Regions from separate parts of the Massilia sp. H6 genome, predicted to be linked through region 3. Evidence: predicted binding sites of a transcription regulator. Region 3 holds the regulator's gene; each other region holds the start of a gene.
The links. The regulator sigma-54, encoded in region 3, starts transcription at its own class of promoters, with help from an activator protein. The targets are predictions, from matches to a motif close to TGGCANGNAANCTGCTTT.
Positions count from the first base shown of each region.

Region 1 (5,564 bases), 1.5 Mb from region 3:
GTGAGGCCTCGCTGTCGAACACCGCGTCGGGCCAGCCAAACACGCTGGCGTAATAGCGAGCCGTCTGGCTCTGGTCAAATCGTCCGCACATGGGCGCATGGTAGCGCAGTCGCGGGCAGGGCGCGGTACGCCTGCGCTACTACGGTGCCCGCCCGTCACCGCGCGCGGTGGTATGCTCGTGGATGAATTGATAACAGGAGAAGACGGTATGGCAACTGGCTGGTGGAGTGTTTTAAGGACCGTGCCCTGGAGCGAAGTGATCAACGCCGCGCCGCAGGTTGCGACCGGCGCGCGCAGGCTGTGGGACACGGTGGCGCGCAAGTCCGGCACGGCGCCTGGCACGGCGCCCGGCGCCTACGTGGATGACGCGCCGCAGGACGATGTGTTTGGCACGCTGGTCAATCGCGTCGAAAGGACCGAATCGACCCTGGCCGACTTGCGCAACCAGATGCTGCAGGCATCCGAGATCATCGCCAACCTGGCCGACCAGAACGCCCAGCTGATCGCCAAGATGGAACTGGCGCGCACCCGGCTGCTGTGGCTGGGCGTAGCCACCGGCGTCTCGTCGGTGTTCGTGCTGGTGGCCCTGGCGCTGGTACTGGCCCGCACCTGACCACCCCGGGAACAACATGAAATTCGTGCTGATCGTGGCGACGCTGTTCGTGTTCGTCTGGATGCTGATGAACGCGGCGCGCCGCCGCGGCAAGCTCGACGCCAACGCCAATCGCGCGGTGGCGGGGCTGGCGTCGTCGATGCGGATCTTCGTCTACGGTCTGCTGGCCTTCGTCGGGGTGGTGTGCCTGGCGGTGGCGTACCAAAGCCTGTAAGCCGTGGGCATTACGGGCTGTACACGCGTGAGAGACATTGATTTGAGTTTGTGCGACCAGACTGACAGCGCGGCGAGCCGATTCGGCGCTTGAAGACCGGATTGGCGACCTTATCTGCAGAAGGTCCTTCGATGGATAGTCTTACCTCTCCGTGTGTCTCCAGCTCGGCTGCAACCGAGTGATTTGCCGCTGCCCTCAGGCAGCGGCTTTTTTACGTGCCTGACTGTGTCGACATTCTTTACATACGTATCGGCGCACACCTGCCTGCCGAGTAAATTTCGCAAGAATACAAGGTCTTACATTCAGGCATAAATCTTGCTCTCCCAAAGTGCACCATAACAAGGGATTGCCATGAAATCTATTCAAAGTCTGATCGCCTGCATGTTGCTCATGTTGTCGGGCTCGGCAAACGCTGGTGTCTGGTACCAGTGGCACGCAACCAACGATGTCACCCCGCTGGGTATCACGCTTTCACTCGAGTTCGACACGGCCGTGGTGCAATCTGGCGCATTCCAGATGAATATTGCGATACAAAATAATGGACCCTGGCTGGACACGATCTTTCCGCAATCCGGGCTATTAAATTTCAGTTACGGCACCGGCACTGGCGGGGGAATTCATTACGCGCCACGTCAAGGCATCAGCAGTCCAGGGCCGGTCATTCTCGACATGAGTGTCGCGTTCGGCCCTGGCAACCACCTGACCGGGCACATCCATGCCCACAATTTCGATAGTCAATTCCGTATGGCTACGAGCGGCGAAACCGGACCGAACTTTACCATCTACGAAGCCGAAAGCGATGCCGGTATGCGGGGCTGTGGATGGGCGGCACCAGGCAAGCTTCCATGCTTCGGCGCCAGCGGTCAAATTCGGCGAATTCCCGAGCCTGCCTCGATCGCCCTGCTCGGACTTGGCGCCCTTGGCATCATCACTGTCCGTCGCCGAACAGCGCAAAGAAAAGCCCGCGACCTTTCGGGGCGGGCTTCGGGCTTTTGACCCATCTTGAATGGTGGTGCCCCGAGCCGGAATCGAACCGGCACGCCCTTGCGAGCACGGGATTTTAAGTCCCGGGTGTCTACCAGTTTCACCATCGGGGCAGCGCCGGAATTCTAACATATGCTGCTATACAACACGGTTAAAATGCAACTTTCCTCCTGTTGCGCACTGCTTGTGGGCGCCAGTCTAGGGGCTCGGGCTTTGGTCCGGATGGCGCGATGGTGTAGCATGCCGGACGGCGTGCCGCACCGGGTGCGCCGCAGCAAGAGGACCTATTTTGAACATCATACTCAACGACGACTTGCGCGCCTTTGTCGACCCGCTCACTCCTGTTGAACATGCTGCGCTCGAGCGCAGCCTGCTTGCCGAGGGCTGCCGTGACGCGCTGGTTCTCTGGGGCGAGACCCTGATCGACGGCCACAATCGCTACGAAATTTGCCGCAAGCATGGCATCGAATTCCGCACGGTCCAGAACAACAGCTTTGCATCCATCGATGACGTGATGCTCTGGATGATCGACAACCACCTGGCGCGCCGCAGCGTGTCGGATTTCCAGCGTGGCGTGCTGGCGCTCAAGAAAAAAGACATCGTCAGCGCCCGGCTGGCCGAACAGCTGGCATCGAGCCCGCCGCAGCCGGAAGCCGACGACATGGACGCGCGTCCGCCACCACCCTGGAATACCCGCGAAGACGTGGCCAAGGCCGCGCGCGTGTCGAGCAATACCATCAGCCAGATCGAACGCATCCAGAAAGCGGCGACGCCGCAGCTGCGCGAAGCCGTACGCAGTGGCACCATTTCAATCAATGCCGCCGCCAACGTGGCCCAGCTGCCGGACGAATTGCAGATTGCCGCCGTGGCCGGCGGACGCAAGCAATTGCAGCAGGCCGCGCGCGAAGTGCGCGAGCAGAAGATGGCCAGCCGCCCCCGAAAAGAGGGCGCGGCGCTCGATCCGTCCGACCAGATGGCCGCCCTGAAGGCCGAGCTCGCGTCGCTCAAGGACCGCGTGGCGACCTTGCTGACCGAAAACGAAGTGCTCAAGCAGCGTCTGGTGCACGCCGGCGTGGCCTAGACGAAACCGATCGACAAGCACCGACCGCAGACCCTTCACCAGGAGACACCGCATGCCCGTATTTCGCCTGTTCGCCCCTGCCATCCTCGGCGCCGCCTTGTGTGGCGCCGTCCTGCCGGCAACCGCCGCGCCGCTTGCGGCGGCCGTGCCGGGACAGCCCGGGGCCAGGCCGGGCGCCACTGCCGCCGAGCTGGCGCGCTGGAAGAAAACGGCAGAGCAGGTAACGATCATGCGCGACAAGTGGGGCATTCCCCACGTCTTTGGCAAGACCGACGCCGACGCCGTCTTCGGCCTGCTGTACGCGCAGGCCGAGGACGACTTCAACCGCGTCGAGCTCAACTACATTAACGCGATGGGCCGCCTGGCCGAAGTCGAGGGCGAGCAGGCCATCTGGCGCGACCTGCGCATGAAGATGTACATCACCCCGGCCGACCTGCAGGCCAGGTATGCCGCCAGCCCGGCCTGGCTCAGGCAGCTGATGGACGGTTTTGCGGACGGCCTGAACTATTACCTGCATACCCACCCCGAGGTGAAGCCCAGGTTGATCTCGCGCTTCGAACCGTGGATGGCGCTGAGCTTCAGCGAAGGCAGCATCGGGGGCGACATCGAGTCGATCGACCTGAAGGAGCTGGAAGCTTTCTACAGTAAGCCGAGGACAGCGGCGACTTCGTCGGCCAGATCGGCGGCGCCCGTCAAGCAGCTCGATGCCGAACCGCGTGGCTCGAATGGCTTTGCGATCGCGCCCAAGCTGTCGGCCTCGGGCAATGCGCTGCTGCTGATCAATCCTCATACCTCGTTTTATTTTCGCCCGGAAGTACACATGGTCAGCGAGCAGGGCTTGAACGCCTATGGCGCCGTGACCTGGGGCCAGTTTTTCATTTACCAGGGTTTCAACGAAAAAACCGGCTGGATGCATACTTCGGGCGGCGGCGACGTCATCGACGAATATCTGGAAACGGTGCGCGAGCGCGGCGGCAAGCTGTATTACCGCTATGGCGAGCAAGAGCGCCTGATGAAATCCAGAACGGTGAGGCTGCCCTACAAGACGCCGTCCGGCGCCATGGCCAGCAAGACCGTCACCGCCTATTTCACCCACCACGGCCCGGTTGTCCGCGAGCAAGGCGGAAAATGGGTGTCCGTCAAGATGATGGACGAGCCGCTCAAGGCGCTGATCCAGTCGTACACCCGCACCAAGGCGCGCGACTACAGCGACTTCTACAAGACGATGGAGTTGCGCACGAATTCTTCGAACAACACCGTGTATGCCGATGCCAAGGGCAATATTGCCTATTTCCACGGAAATTTCATCCCGAAGCGCGATCCGCGTTTCAACTGGAGCCAGCCGGTGGACGGCAGCCTGCCTGCCACCGAGTGGCAGGGCCTGCACGCCATCAAGGACACCATTACCTTGCTTAATCCCGCCAGCGGCTATATCTCGAACACCAACAACTGGCCGTTCAGTGCCTCTGGACCCAGCAGCCCGCGGCGCCAGGACTATCCCGACTATATGTGGTCGTTGCCGGAGAACGCGCGAGGCCGCCATGCCGAGCGGGTGCTGGGCGATGCCGGAGGCTTCACGCTCGAAAGCCTGATCGCCGCCGCCTACGACAGCCACCTGACCGCCTTCGAGCCGCTGCTGCCACAACTGCTGCAAGACCATGACGCGCTGCCCGCGGCCGATCCGCGCAAGGCGGCGTTGGCGGCCCAGCTTGCCGCGTTGCGCGGATGGGACCTGCGCTCGGGCGTCGGCTCGGTGCCGACTTCGCTGGCCGTCTATTGGGGCCAAGAACTGTTGGCCCAACACGCGCCGCGTGCCCGCGCCGCGGGCGTGCCGACGGTCGACTTCATCACGGCCAGCCTGACTGCAAACGAGCGCCTCGATGCGCTGGCACGCGCCTCGGACAAGCTGGTGGCAGATTTTGGTTCCTGGCAGACCCCGTGGGGCGAGATCAACCGCTTCCAGCGCATCAGCGGCGAGATCGACCAGCAATACGACGACAGCAAGCCGAGCTGGCCGGTTGGCTTCGCCTCGGCCAACTGGGGTTCGCTGGCGTCGTTCGGCATGGTGGCCAAGCAAAAGACCAAGCGCATCTACGGCGACCGTGGCAACAGTTTTGTTGCGGTGGTGGAATTCGGACCGCGCCTGCGTGCCAAGAGCATCCTGGCCGGCGGCAATAGCAATAACCCGGCCTCGAAGCATTTTGCCGACCAGGCCGAAATGTACAGCCGCGGCGAGTTCAAGGATGTGCTCTTCTACAAGGAGGATATCGAGAAGCAGCTCGGCCGCAAATACCATCCGGGACAATGAGCCTGGCGGGGTAGGCAAATTCCGAAAACCGACGCACCTTATAGGCAGCTCAAGCTAACGAAAAAACAAGATTCATGACATGGTAGCGCGTGACAGACGCAGGTCTACTGGAGGCGGCAGTACCCACGTCCCGATCGACTTCCCTCTACCGGAGTGCAATCATGTCTACCCGCCTGAATACCTTGACGATGGCCGCAATGCTGTGCTGCGCGCTGTTCACCCATCAGCGGGCTCACGCCCAAATCACTGTCTTTACCGACCGCGCGGCCTTCCTGGGGGCGGTCGGCGCGGCCGGTGTCGACACCTATGACGACCTGTCCGTCGAGTTGTACGCGCCGACCCTGCAGCGGATGGCTGGCGCATT
Region 1 is NZ_CP103371.1:2,237,350-2,242,913, forward strand. It holds gene NRS07_RS10015 (SOS response-associated peptidase) at 1-91, opposite strand, end outside; gene NRS07_RS10020 (hypothetical protein) at 209-613, shown strand; gene NRS07_RS10025 (hypothetical protein) at 630-827, shown strand; gene NRS07_RS10030 (PEP-CTERM sorting domain-containing protein) at 1,179-1,823, shown strand; tRNA gene NRS07_RS10035 (tRNA-Leu) at 1,838-1,924, opposite strand; gene NRS07_RS10040 (hypothetical protein) at 2,101-2,892, shown strand; gene NRS07_RS10045 (penicillin acylase family protein) at 2,945-5,200, shown strand; gene NRS07_RS10050 (PEP-CTERM sorting domain-containing protein) at 5,362-5,564, shown strand, end outside.
Region 1: a site for sigma-54 is predicted at 1,132-1,149, ahead of NRS07_RS10030 (PEP-CTERM sorting domain-containing protein). Genes of this name have one in related genera too.

Region 2 (5,564 bases), 300 kb from region 3:
CACGTGCCGCTGATTTTGCTCAAGGGCGCAGCCTATGCCATGGCGGGTTTGCCGCCGGCCGCCGGGCGCATGTTTTCCGACGTCGACATCCTGGTGCCGAAAGAGCGCATCGGCGAAGTCGAGGCGGCGCTCATGCTGCACGGCTGGGCCGGCACCCACCAGGACGCTTACGACCAGCGTTATTACCGCGAATGGATGCATGAACTGCCACCAATGGAGCACATCCGCCGTGGCAACGCGGTCGACGTGCACCACGCCATTCTTCCCGAGACGGCGGCGATGCGGCCCGACCCGGTGCTGCTGCGCGCAGCGGCCCGGCCCATTCCCGGCAACGACCGATTGTGGACGCTGGCGCCGCACGACATGGTGCTGCATAGTGCAGTGCACTTGTTCTCGGAGGGCGAACTGCACCATGGCCTGCGCGACCTGTTCGACTTGCACCGTCTTCTGTTGCACTTCGACGCCATGCCTGATTTCTGGGCAGGCCTGCCAGCGCGCGCCGTCCAGCTGCAGCTGGCGCGTCCCTTGTTCTATACGCTGCGTTACTGTGCACGCCTGCTCGGCACGCCGGTGCCACCGGAAGTCATGGCCCTGGCCGCGGCGGCTGGCCGCCCACCCGCGCCGCTGCTGGTACTGATGGATCACCTGTTCCTGCGTGCGCTGCTGCCCCCGCATCCAAGCTGCGCCGACCGCTTTACGCCGGCCGCGCTCGGCGCTCTGTACCTGCGGTCGAACTGGCTGCGTATGCCGCCGCTCATGCTGGCGCGGCACCTGTTCCACAAGGCGTTCTTGTCGCCGCGCGTGAAAGACGAGCCGGCGCAAGCGCTCTAGCAGTATCTTTAACTCCTAATTGTTGCAATTATCGAGGCCATCAGCGTCAACTGGCCGAGAGCGCGCCGCAGAACCAAAAAGGCCGGATCCCTTGCAGGATCCGGCCTTTTTTGGCTTTCAGGCCACAGCCGGGTTGCCCCAGCCATGTACATGAAAAATTACTTGGCAGCGCGGCGGCGGCGCAGGCCGGCCAGACCAGCGAAGCCCAGACCCAGCAGGGCCAGCGAACCTGGTTCTGGAACATCGACAGCGCCTTGGACGTCGCCGGTCGCATCGACGGTCCAGCCGTACTGGGCGACACGGGTGCGGCCGAAGGTCGCCTTCAGGAACAGGTCATGCATGCGGCCGTTTGGATCCGGCTGCGCGTCGGAGTCCAGTTGAGCGCCCAGCGAGCCACCGGTAATGTCCAAGAAACCTTGGCTGCTACCAGCCAGCGTAGTGTTGTTGTAGCTCGAGAAGTACGAGTAATCGGTCGAACCGGCCAGTGGGCTCTGGTTGAAGTCCGCCGACAGGGCCAGCGTACCGCCGGTGATGCCGGTGTACATTTTTTCGCCAGTGCGGCCAGCAGGGCCGAACGATGCATTATAGTCGTTGGTGTTGTAGTACATGTTCAGCCAGCCGCCGGTGCTGCCGATCGAGGTGGTGGCGCCGAAAGGATCGACGCTGACACTCACCAGGGTATCTTTCAAGCCGCCGAACATGCCGGTCAGGTAGTTACCGGCTGTCTGGGTGAACAGTGCCTGGCCAGTGGTCAGGTTAGTGATCGACTGAACCGAGAAGATACCCCAGGTGTCTTCGCTAGGACCGAAACCGTTTGGCGCCTTGTTGGCTGCACTTGGAATCGCATCGCAAGCCAATACATTGGTGCACTTGGTGCCGGCGGTGTTGCCGTAGCCGACGGTGCCAGCATCGAAGGCATTGAACGTGATTTTGTAATTACCGGAAGTCAGGGTAACTGCTGCCTGTGCTGGAGCTGCGATGCTCAGGGCCAGTGCGACACCAGCAGCGATTCCCGAAATTTTCTTGATGTTCATTTTGTGTTTCCTCAATTAGGTAGTTAGCGACACTTGCGACATGGGAGTATAAGCATAAGCCGTGCCAGATCACCTTGGCGTTACGTAACTAATTGATTCTTAATGGATAACTACTTTTCCTGGCGGGTTTGCGAAGTGACTGATCACGGCGTTGTAAGAATTTTCGACAGTGGGCTGCCGCACACAGCGTTCGCGTTCCAGTCGGAATTGCACTAAAGTAAGGTGTTCATTCCTTTTCAAAGCGAGACCCCATGCCTGAATTTAATTACGATGAATTTACCAAGCGCAATGTTGGATATATCGGTAAGGACGTGCAGAAGCGGATTCGGGATGCGCGCGTACTGTTTGCCGGTTGCGGCCTGGGCAGCGGACCGGTCATCTGCGCAGCGCGAACTGGGTTCCAGCACTTTGTACTGATTGATGGCGACACGGTCGATGCCCACAATCTGAACCGTCAGTTCTTCGATTTCGACGATGTCGGGACGCCGAAGGTAGAGGCGTTGAAGAAACACATTCTCAGGATTAACCCGCAAGCGACAGTCGAGGCACATGTCGCCATGCTGGATAAACACAATGCGGCGCAATTGGTGAGCGAAGTCGACATGATCTTTGACACGATCGACTTCGTCGACCTGGAGGCGGTACTGGCGCTGCACGCAAACGCGGCGGCGCAAGCCAAGCCCATTTTTACCGCGATGAATATTGGATTTGGTGCCGGCGTGCTGTATTTCCCGCCAAACTCCGGGAAATCCTTGCCAGAACTCCTGCAGAGCGACGTCGAAGCCGCTGCCGCGGAAGGAAATCTGAGCTATACGGCGGTATTTGCCCGTGTCATGGCCCGCATCGGCGCGCATCTCGACAGCCAGGTGATGGAAGAAGTAGGAAAGGCGCTAACCATCATGGAAGATGGCACGGCTTGTCCTGCATCGCAGATTGCGGTGGGTAGTTTCTCTGTGGCAGCGCTGGCAATGGCGATGATGCATGACATGCTTGCAGGAATGGACGTGCCTGGATCACCAAATATGGTCATCCACAGTTTCCGCAACCACGAGACCAAGTTAGTTAATATCGCTGCCTAAGTCAGGCTTGCGAACGACATGCAGGCGTGACGAATAATGATGTTCGACGACTGGCGGTTTCTCGTTAAACCAGGCCGCCAGCGTTGGATTGCTAGATGATAACTTTCTCCCGAGATCGTGCAAGTCAAGCACGTAAGGAGTGACCGAACCGTAATAGTTCGCTTCGGGGCCGATCGCCATGAATCGAAAGCCCATCTTCTTCAAAGCATGAGCGAGCGACCGTTCCATTGCCGCATACCAGTAGCGAATACCGGCATCCTGGCTATGACGAAACATTTCGCGGTACATGCCGAGCAACAGCATTGGTGAGGTATTGTCACGCCGGTCTACCGACGAATCAAAATCAATCGTCTGTTCGGGACTCGGCATGAAGCCTGGGACACCCAGTACGCTGTCGGCGCGTCGGCGCCGGTGAGTTTTCTTTACCACCAGACGCGAGATTTCCGCCGACTGTGCACGCTCCGGCAGATCGAAGTCGTCGAACACCTCGCAGTGCAACTCGAAGGGGTAGGGCTTGGACGGATTTGGCTGGACCAGCCTGACCGCGCCGACCAGCTTCTCGTCCATGGTATACGCTGCAAAATGGGTGGACACGTCGTCGTAGTCGTCGAGCTCCATGCCATCGGCATATTTTTCGGGGTGGAGAAAGGCGCACTCTACACAGTACACCTGATGCCTTAACCTGAAAATTTCTCCAGGGATTTTCGCGGAATGGCCTCCACGAAAGGCCCGAAAAATCTTGCGGTTGTCGTGGTCGATTGTTTCCTGATGTATCCCGAACTCTACACGGGACAGGAAGGCGTCAGGATCGACGCGAGTTTTTCCGTTGTCCATCTGTCATTATTTGTCCTGTCTCGGACCCTAGTTATTTTTTCCTGGAGCGCTTCTCCAAAAAATTGCCTGCCATGGTTTTTACCATGATCCAGAAAGGGATCGGTTCGTCGTTGAACCAGGCTGCCAGGAATTTGTTTTCTTTATTTAAACGCTCGATCAGTTCATCCAAGTCGGCCATGTGGGGCGTGACCGGTCCGTAGTAATCTACCTGCGGACCAATCGGCACGAACTTGAATCCCATCTTTCCGAGCGAGCGCGCTAGTGACCGCTCCATCGCGGCATACCAGTATCGAATGCCGTTTTGACGGCTGTAGCGATACATCTCCCGATACATGCCGAGCAATAATAGCGGACTATTGCCGCGCTTGTCGCGCCGCACGGTTGAACGCGGTTGGATACTCTTGGTGCTACCTTTTTCCACGAAGTCCTTGGAGATGCCCTCCATCGAGTCGCCACGCCGCCGGCGGAAGGTCTTGCGAACGACCAGGCGTGACACTTCGGCTGCCGTTTCACGGTCTGGTGCGGCAAACTCGGGAAAGGGCGTACAGTGCGATTCGAAGGGATATTCCTGGCCAGGATGCGGTTGTACCAGACGTACCGTCCCGATGATATCGTTGTCCAGCGTATAGGCGGCGAAGTGGATGGCGCAATCATCGTACTCGTCGGTTTCCAGCCCTTCAGGGCATACGCTGGCCTCGAGAAAGTGGCGTTCGACACAGTACACTTCGTAACGCAATTTGAAGATTTCCTTCAAGACATACGACTCCATGTTCCCCTTCATCACTGTCTGGAAGCTGAAGTAGGGAATCAGGATGTCGCGCTTACCATTGAAACGTTCTGCCAACCGCGTGAAGAATCCACTCGGGGGACGTGCTCGTTCTTGTTCCTGGGTAATCGAAGTCATGAGAGGTGGGCCATGGCGATGGGAAGGTAAGTCGCGGCCACCTGCGTGGCCGCCGATGGGTTACAGCGTTTGCAACAGCGCCTTGGCGTCATCCATTGCGCTGAACGAGCCATTGGCGAGCGCCTGTTCCGCTTCCTTGCGCGCCCCTGCCTTGTCGCCAGTTTTGGCGAGCCCGGCAGCCAGGTGATAGCGGATTTCCGGTGCCTTGGGCGCCGCGCTCACTGCCTTGCGCAGCAGGTCGACGCCGCGCGCGGTCTCGCCCTTTTGCACCAGGATCCAGCCGAGCGTATCAAGCACTGCCGGGTTCTGCGGCCCCAGCTTGTAAGCCTGTTCCGCCGTGGGCAGCGCACGCGCATCGTTTTCTTGCTGGTAAGCCCAGGCAAGGTTGTTCAATGCTGCGACATTCGACGGATTGACCTTCAGCGCGGCCTGCAGAGCACTGATGGCTGGCTTGAACTGCCGCTTTGCCAAGTGACCATCGGCTACGATCATGGCAACCAAATCGTTGCCTGGATTTGCGGCATGGTATTTCGCCAAGCGTGCATCGGCCTCTGCAGCCTTGCCATTTTCTTTCAGCACTTGGGAGATCTTGATCAGCACCTGGGGCGAGTTCGACATCGAAAACGCTTTTTCGAAGGATGCCAGTGCAGGTGCGACCTTTTTCTGGGACAGCAGCAGGTCGCCCTCGACCAGCAGGCCGGTCACTTTTTTCGGTTCAGCGGCCTGGATTTGGCGTGCAATCTTCAGCGCCTCTTCGTGTTTTCCAGCACGCGTTGCCAGTTCAATCTGTCCCATGCGCGCTTGCACAAACGTGGGATCGATCGCCAGCGCGCGCTCGAGACTCTCGGCTGCTGCGGTATCGTTCTTCATGGCCATATACAC
Region 2 is NZ_CP103371.1:405,850-411,413, forward strand. It holds gene NRS07_RS01810 (nucleotidyltransferase family protein) at 1-831, shown strand, start outside; gene NRS07_RS01815 (PEP-CTERM sorting domain-containing protein) at 990-1,865, opposite strand; gene NRS07_RS01820 (ThiF family adenylyltransferase) at 2,117-2,944, shown strand; gene NRS07_RS01825 (PEP-CTERM/exosortase system-associated acyltransferase) at 2,924-3,778, opposite strand; gene NRS07_RS01830 (PEP-CTERM/exosortase system-associated acyltransferase) at 3,810-4,682, opposite strand; gene prsT (XrtA/PEP-CTERM system TPR-repeat protein PrsT) at 4,743-5,564, opposite strand, start outside.
Region 2: a site for sigma-54 is predicted at 1,915-1,932, ahead of NRS07_RS01815 (PEP-CTERM sorting domain-containing protein). Genes of this name have one in related genera too.

Region 3 (5,564 bases):
GTCGAGAACTTCTCGTTCGTGCGCATGACCGAGCAGGGCCAGCCAAGCTACGTGGTGTCGGGCAAGCGCCTGGCGCATCAGCAAGAAGGAGACGTCTCCGAGGTCGAGCAGCCGGTGGTGCAGGGCTTGACGCCCGGCCGCCCGCGCACCACCGTGGTGGCCAACCGCGGCCGTATCTACCACCAGGAACACCGCGTCGACCTGCTCGGCAATGTCGATATCCAGCGCCCGGCCACGCCGGCCAGCGAAGCGCTGCATGTGCGCACGCAGGCGCTGACCGTGCTGCCGGACGAAGAAATCATGAAGACCGACAAGGCCATCGAGATGCAGCTCGGCGCCGCCACGATCAGCGGCACCGGCATGGTCGCCAACAATGCTACCCAGACGCTGCAGTTGGCCGGCCGCGGCCAGATCGTCTATCCGCCACGCGCGCGCCCCGACTGAGGCGTTGAGTCACTACAGGACAAGCAATCATGAAAAAATTATTTGCCGCCGCCTTCCTTGGCCTGGCTTCGCTCAGCGCCTTTGCCGAGAAGGCCGATTCGCTCAAGCAGGCCGTGATCAACTTCGACACCCTGGACGTCGACGAGGTCACGCAGACCCGCATCCTGACCGGCAACGTCGTGCTCACCCGCGGCACGCTGGTGCTCAAGTCCGACCGCGCGCTGGTGAAGGAGACGCCAGAAGGCTACATGAACGTCACGCTCACCGCGGCGCCGGGCAAGCTCGCCACCTTCCGCCAGAAGCGTGATGGCGGTCCCGACCTGTGGGTCGAGGGCCAGGCCCAGCGCATCGAATACGACGAGCGGGTCGAACTGGTGAAGCTGTTTTCCACCGCCGAGGTGCGCGAGCTCGAAAACGGTCGCATGACCAACGAAATCAAGGGGCCGTACATCTCCTACGACAACCGCAACGAAGTGGCGCAGGTGCGCAACGACGCCAGCGGCCAGAGCAAGGTCGGCGGCGGGCGCGGCACCCTGATCATCGCGCCGCGCCGGCCCGCCCCGGCCGCCCAGGAAGGCGCCAAGCAATGACGGCAGTTCCGGGTACGACGCGCGAAGGCTGCAGCACCCTGATCGTCAAGGGCCTGCAAAAGAGCTACGGCAAGCGTTTGGTGGTCAGCGACGTCTCGCTGCAGGTCGAATGCGGCGAAGTGGTCGGCTTGCTCGGCCCCAACGGCGCCGGCAAGACCACCTCGTTCTACATGATCGTGGGCCTGGTGCCGTCGGACGCCGGCTCGATCGATATCAACGGCACCGACATTTCAAGCCTGCCGATCCACCGCCGCGCGGTGCTTGGCCTGTCTTATCTGCCGCAGGAAGCCTCGGTGTTTCGCAAGCTGACAGTGGAAGACAATATCCGCGCCGTGCTGGAACTGCAGCGCACCAGCGAAGGCAAGGCCTTGTCCAAGGACGAGATCAACGAGCGCCTCGACACGCTGCTGGCCGAGCTACAGATCGAGAAGCTGCGCGAGAATCCGGCGCTGTCGCTGTCGGGCGGCGAGCGCCGGCGCGTCGAGATCGCGCGCGCGCTCGCCACCAACCCGCGCTTCGTGCTGCTCGATGAGCCGTTCGCCGGCGTCGATCCGATCGCAGTGATCGAGATCCAGCGCATCGTGCGCTTCCTGAAAGAGCGCAACATCGGCGTTTTGATTACCGATCACAACGTGCGCGAGACGCTCGGCATCTGCGATCGCGCCTACATCATCAACCAGGGGGCGGTGCTGGCCTCGGGCCGCCCCGACGACATCATCGCCAACGAAAACGTGCGCCGCGTTTATCTTGGTGAACACTTCCGCATGTGACGATGAAACAGTCCCTGCAACTACGCACGTCGCAGCACCTGGCGCTCACGCCGCAGCTGCAACAGTCGATCCGGCTGCTGCAGTTGTCCACGCTCGAACTGCACCAGGAACTCGAGCAGATACTGACCGATAACCCGCTGCTCGAAAGGCTCGACGATCCGCTCGACCATTCGGTGCGGCTGCTGGCCGATGGCGCCATTAACAATGCAGCTGCGAGCGCGCCGGCCAATGGCGAAGCGCCCGCGCAGCCGGGACAGGAAGCCGGCGCCGAGGCGTCCAAGGCCGAAGGCGAAGGCGCCGATGCGAGCGATGATGGCGCCGACCGCGATCGCGGCGAGCCCGATGGCGACTGGGGCGGCGAGGGCGGCGGCGCCCGCAGCGGCGACGACGAAGACGGCCGCCCGCAGCTCGAGGCCAGCGGCGTGTCGCTGCGCGAGCACCTGGCCGAGCAGGTGCGCACCACCGGCTGCAGCATGCGCGACCGCGCGCTGGCCGAACTCGTGATCGACGCGCTCGACGACAATGGCTACCTCGAAGAACCGCTGGACGACATCCACGCGCGCCTGCCGGGTGAACTCGACATCGAGATGGACGAATTGCGCTGCGCGCTGGCGCTGGTGCAGAGCCTCGACCCGGCCGGGGTTGGCGCGCGCAGCGCGGCCGAATGCCTGGCGCTGCAGATCCGCCGCATGCCGGGCGTGCCGCTGGTAACGCGGCGCCTGGCGCTGAAGATCGTCGAAGGCTACCTGAGCTGGTTCGCGCAGCGCGAATACACCAAGCTCAAAAAGGCGTTGGCCTGCGACGACGAAGACCTGCGCGAGGTGCAGGCCGTGGTTCGCCAGTGCAATCCGCATCCGGGTGCGGCCTTTGGAACCAACGCATCCGACTACGTGGTGCCGGACGTGGTGGTGCGCCGCGCCAAGGATGGCTGGTCGGTGATGCTCAATCGGGACGTGATGCCGCGCCTGCGCGTCAATACCCTGTATGCGAACCTGCTCAAGCAGGGAAAAAGCGAAAGCCAGATGGGCGCGCAGCTGCAGGAAGCCAAATGGCTGATCAAGAATATGCGCCAGCGTTTCGATACCATCTTGCGTGTGGCCGAGGCGATTGTAGAGCGTCAGCGCAACTTTTTCAGCCATGGCGCAGTTGCCATGCGCCCTCTTGTGCTGCGCGAGATTGCTGATACACTAGGCCTACACGAGAGCACTATTTCCCGTGTAACCACGCAGAAATACATGCTGACCCCCCACGGCATGTTCGAGCTGAAATACTTCTTCGGAAGCCATGTCGCCACCGAAGCGGGGGGAGAAGCCTCTTCCACGGCGATCCGCGCGCTCATTGCGCAACTGACAGGAGCTGAAGACCCTAAGAGCCCTTTATCCGATAGCAAGATCGCGGAAATGCTGGGGGAACAAGGTATGGTCGTTGCGCGCCGAACGGTTGCCAAATACCGCGAAGCCCTCAAGATCCCACCTGTCAGCCTCCGCAAATCCTTGTAACGCACTGTCCTTGCCAGCTCATTGCCAGGGCAGCGTAACATCTCAAAGGAGTGTGTATGAACCTCACAATCAGTGGCCACCATCTTGAAGTGACTCCCGCAATTCGTGAATACGTTCACAATAAGCTCGAGCGCATTACCCGCCATTTCGATCACGTGATCGACACGCACGTGTTCCTCGCCATCGACAATCTCACCGAAAAAGAAAAACGGCAAAAAGCCGAGATCAACCTGCAGGTCTCGGGAAAAATCCTGCATGTGGCCAGTGCCGCGCAAGACATGTATGCGGCGATCGACATGCTGGTGGACCGGCTGGACCGCCAGGTGCTCAAGCATAAATCGATGCTGCAGGATCATCATCACATCGCGCACAAGCGCATCCCGGACATCGGCGAAGCCGCCGCCGCCTAGGCACGGCAGGCAGCCATCCAAGCGAGGGCGTCCGAGGGGGCGCCCTTTTTGCATTCGGCCTGGCCGGCCGACTGCGCCGCCCGGTCTACTTTCCGATGACGCGATAAGGCTTTTGGTTTAGCACCGCGGTTCGGTAGAATGCATGTCTTTTCGATCACAGAGCAACTCATGACCGACACTGTCCTGACCCGCGTCGCCAACCGCACCGGCATCATCACGCTGGATCGCCCGAAAGCCCTCAATTCCCTGTCGCTCGACATGGTGCGCGCCTTGACTGCGGCGCTGCGCGATTGGCAGACCGATTCCGCCATCGATGCGGTGGTCATCACCAGCAGCAGCGAGAAAGCCTTGTGCGCAGGCGGTGATATTCGCTTCTTCTATGAGATGGGCCAGGTGGGTCCGACTGGCGGCAGCGCATTGCTGGAAGACTTCTTTACCGAAGAATATGCGCTCAACCACCTGATTCATTTCTATCCAAAGCCGTATATCGCGCTGATGGACGGCGTGGTGATGGGCGGCGGCATGGGCATTGCGCAAGGCGGCCCTGGCTGCGGCCTGCGCATCGTTACCGACCGTACCAAGATGGCGATGCCCGAAGTGAACATCGGCCTGTTCCCGGATGTGGGCGGCAGCCATTTCTTGTCGCACGCACCGGGCCAGCTGGGCAAGTACCTGGGACTGACCGGCCTGACGATCGGCGCGGCCGATGCCCTGTACGTGGGCCTGGCCGATGTCTTCGTGCCGGGAGAAAAGACCGGTGAGCTGATGGCGCTGGTGGAGTCGACCCCGGGCGCGCAGTTGCCAGACGCGATCCGCGCATTCGCCGCGCCGTTCGCCGCCATGGCTGGCGCCAGCGGCCTGCAGGCACAGCGTGCGGCGATCGATGCCCATTTCGGCGCCGCGTCGGTGGCGGCCATCATGGCAGCGCTGGCCGGCGACGAGACCGCGTTCGCGCAGAAGGCTTTGACCGCCATGCGCCAGCGCTCGCCCCTGATGATGTGCGTCACCTACGAACTGCTGCAGCGCGGCGCCTCGCTCGACGTGGCCGACTGCCTGCGCATGGAGCGTTCGCTGGTGCGCCGCAATTTCGAGCACGGCGAAGTCCTGGAAGGCGTGCGCGCGCTGGTAATCGACAAGGACAACGCGCCAAAGTGGAACCCGGCGACGCTGGACGAAGTCACGCCCGCGATGGTGGAAGGATTCTTTAAGCCGGTGTGGCCCGAGTATGCGCATCCGCTGCGCCATCTCGATTAGCCATCAGCCGGCGATTATCGGCACATCACACCACCGCGTGCTTGGGTTGCTCGCGGTGCCGCACGATCACGCGTTCGGTTCCGTTGAAATAGGCCCCGAGCCGTTCGGCCATGTACACCGAGCGGTGCTGGCCGCCGGTGCAGCCCACCGCCACGGTTAAATAGCTGCGGTTATCGGTCTTGAACGAAGGCAGCCACTTGGCCACGAAATTCTTGATATCTTCGAGCATCTCGGTGGCGCTGGGCTGGGCGTCGAGAAAGGCGATGACCGGGTCATCGCGACCGGTGAGCGGGCGCAGGGCCACGTCGTAGTACGGGTTCGGGATGGCGCGCACGTCGAACACGAAGTCGGCGTCGAGCGGCACGCCGACCTTGAACGCGAACGATTCGAAAAACAGCGTCAGCGGCGCGTGCTCGACGTCGGCCAGCTCCTTGATCCATTGGCGCAGCTTGTTGGCGGACAGTTCGGAGGTGTCGATCACGTGGCCAAGGTTCTCGATCGCCGACAGGCGCTCGCGTTCTTCGGCAATGCATTCGATCAGGGTGCGGCGCGAGGCCGGGTTCTCGCCCGGGCGCACCTGGTGCGACAGCGGGTGGC
Region 3 is NZ_CP103371.1:701,232-706,795, forward strand. It holds gene lptC (LPS export ABC transporter periplasmic protein LptC) at 1-444, shown strand, start outside; gene lptA (lipopolysaccharide transport periplasmic protein LptA) at 474-1,034, shown strand; gene lptB (LPS export ABC transporter ATP-binding protein) at 1,031-1,804, shown strand; gene NRS07_RS03130 (RNA polymerase factor sigma-54) at 1,807-3,303, shown strand; gene hpf (ribosome hibernation-promoting factor, HPF/YfiA family) at 3,360-3,713, shown strand; gene NRS07_RS03140 (enoyl-CoA hydratase/isomerase family protein) at 3,882-4,967, shown strand; gene rapZ (RNase adapter RapZ) at 4,993-5,564, opposite strand, start outside.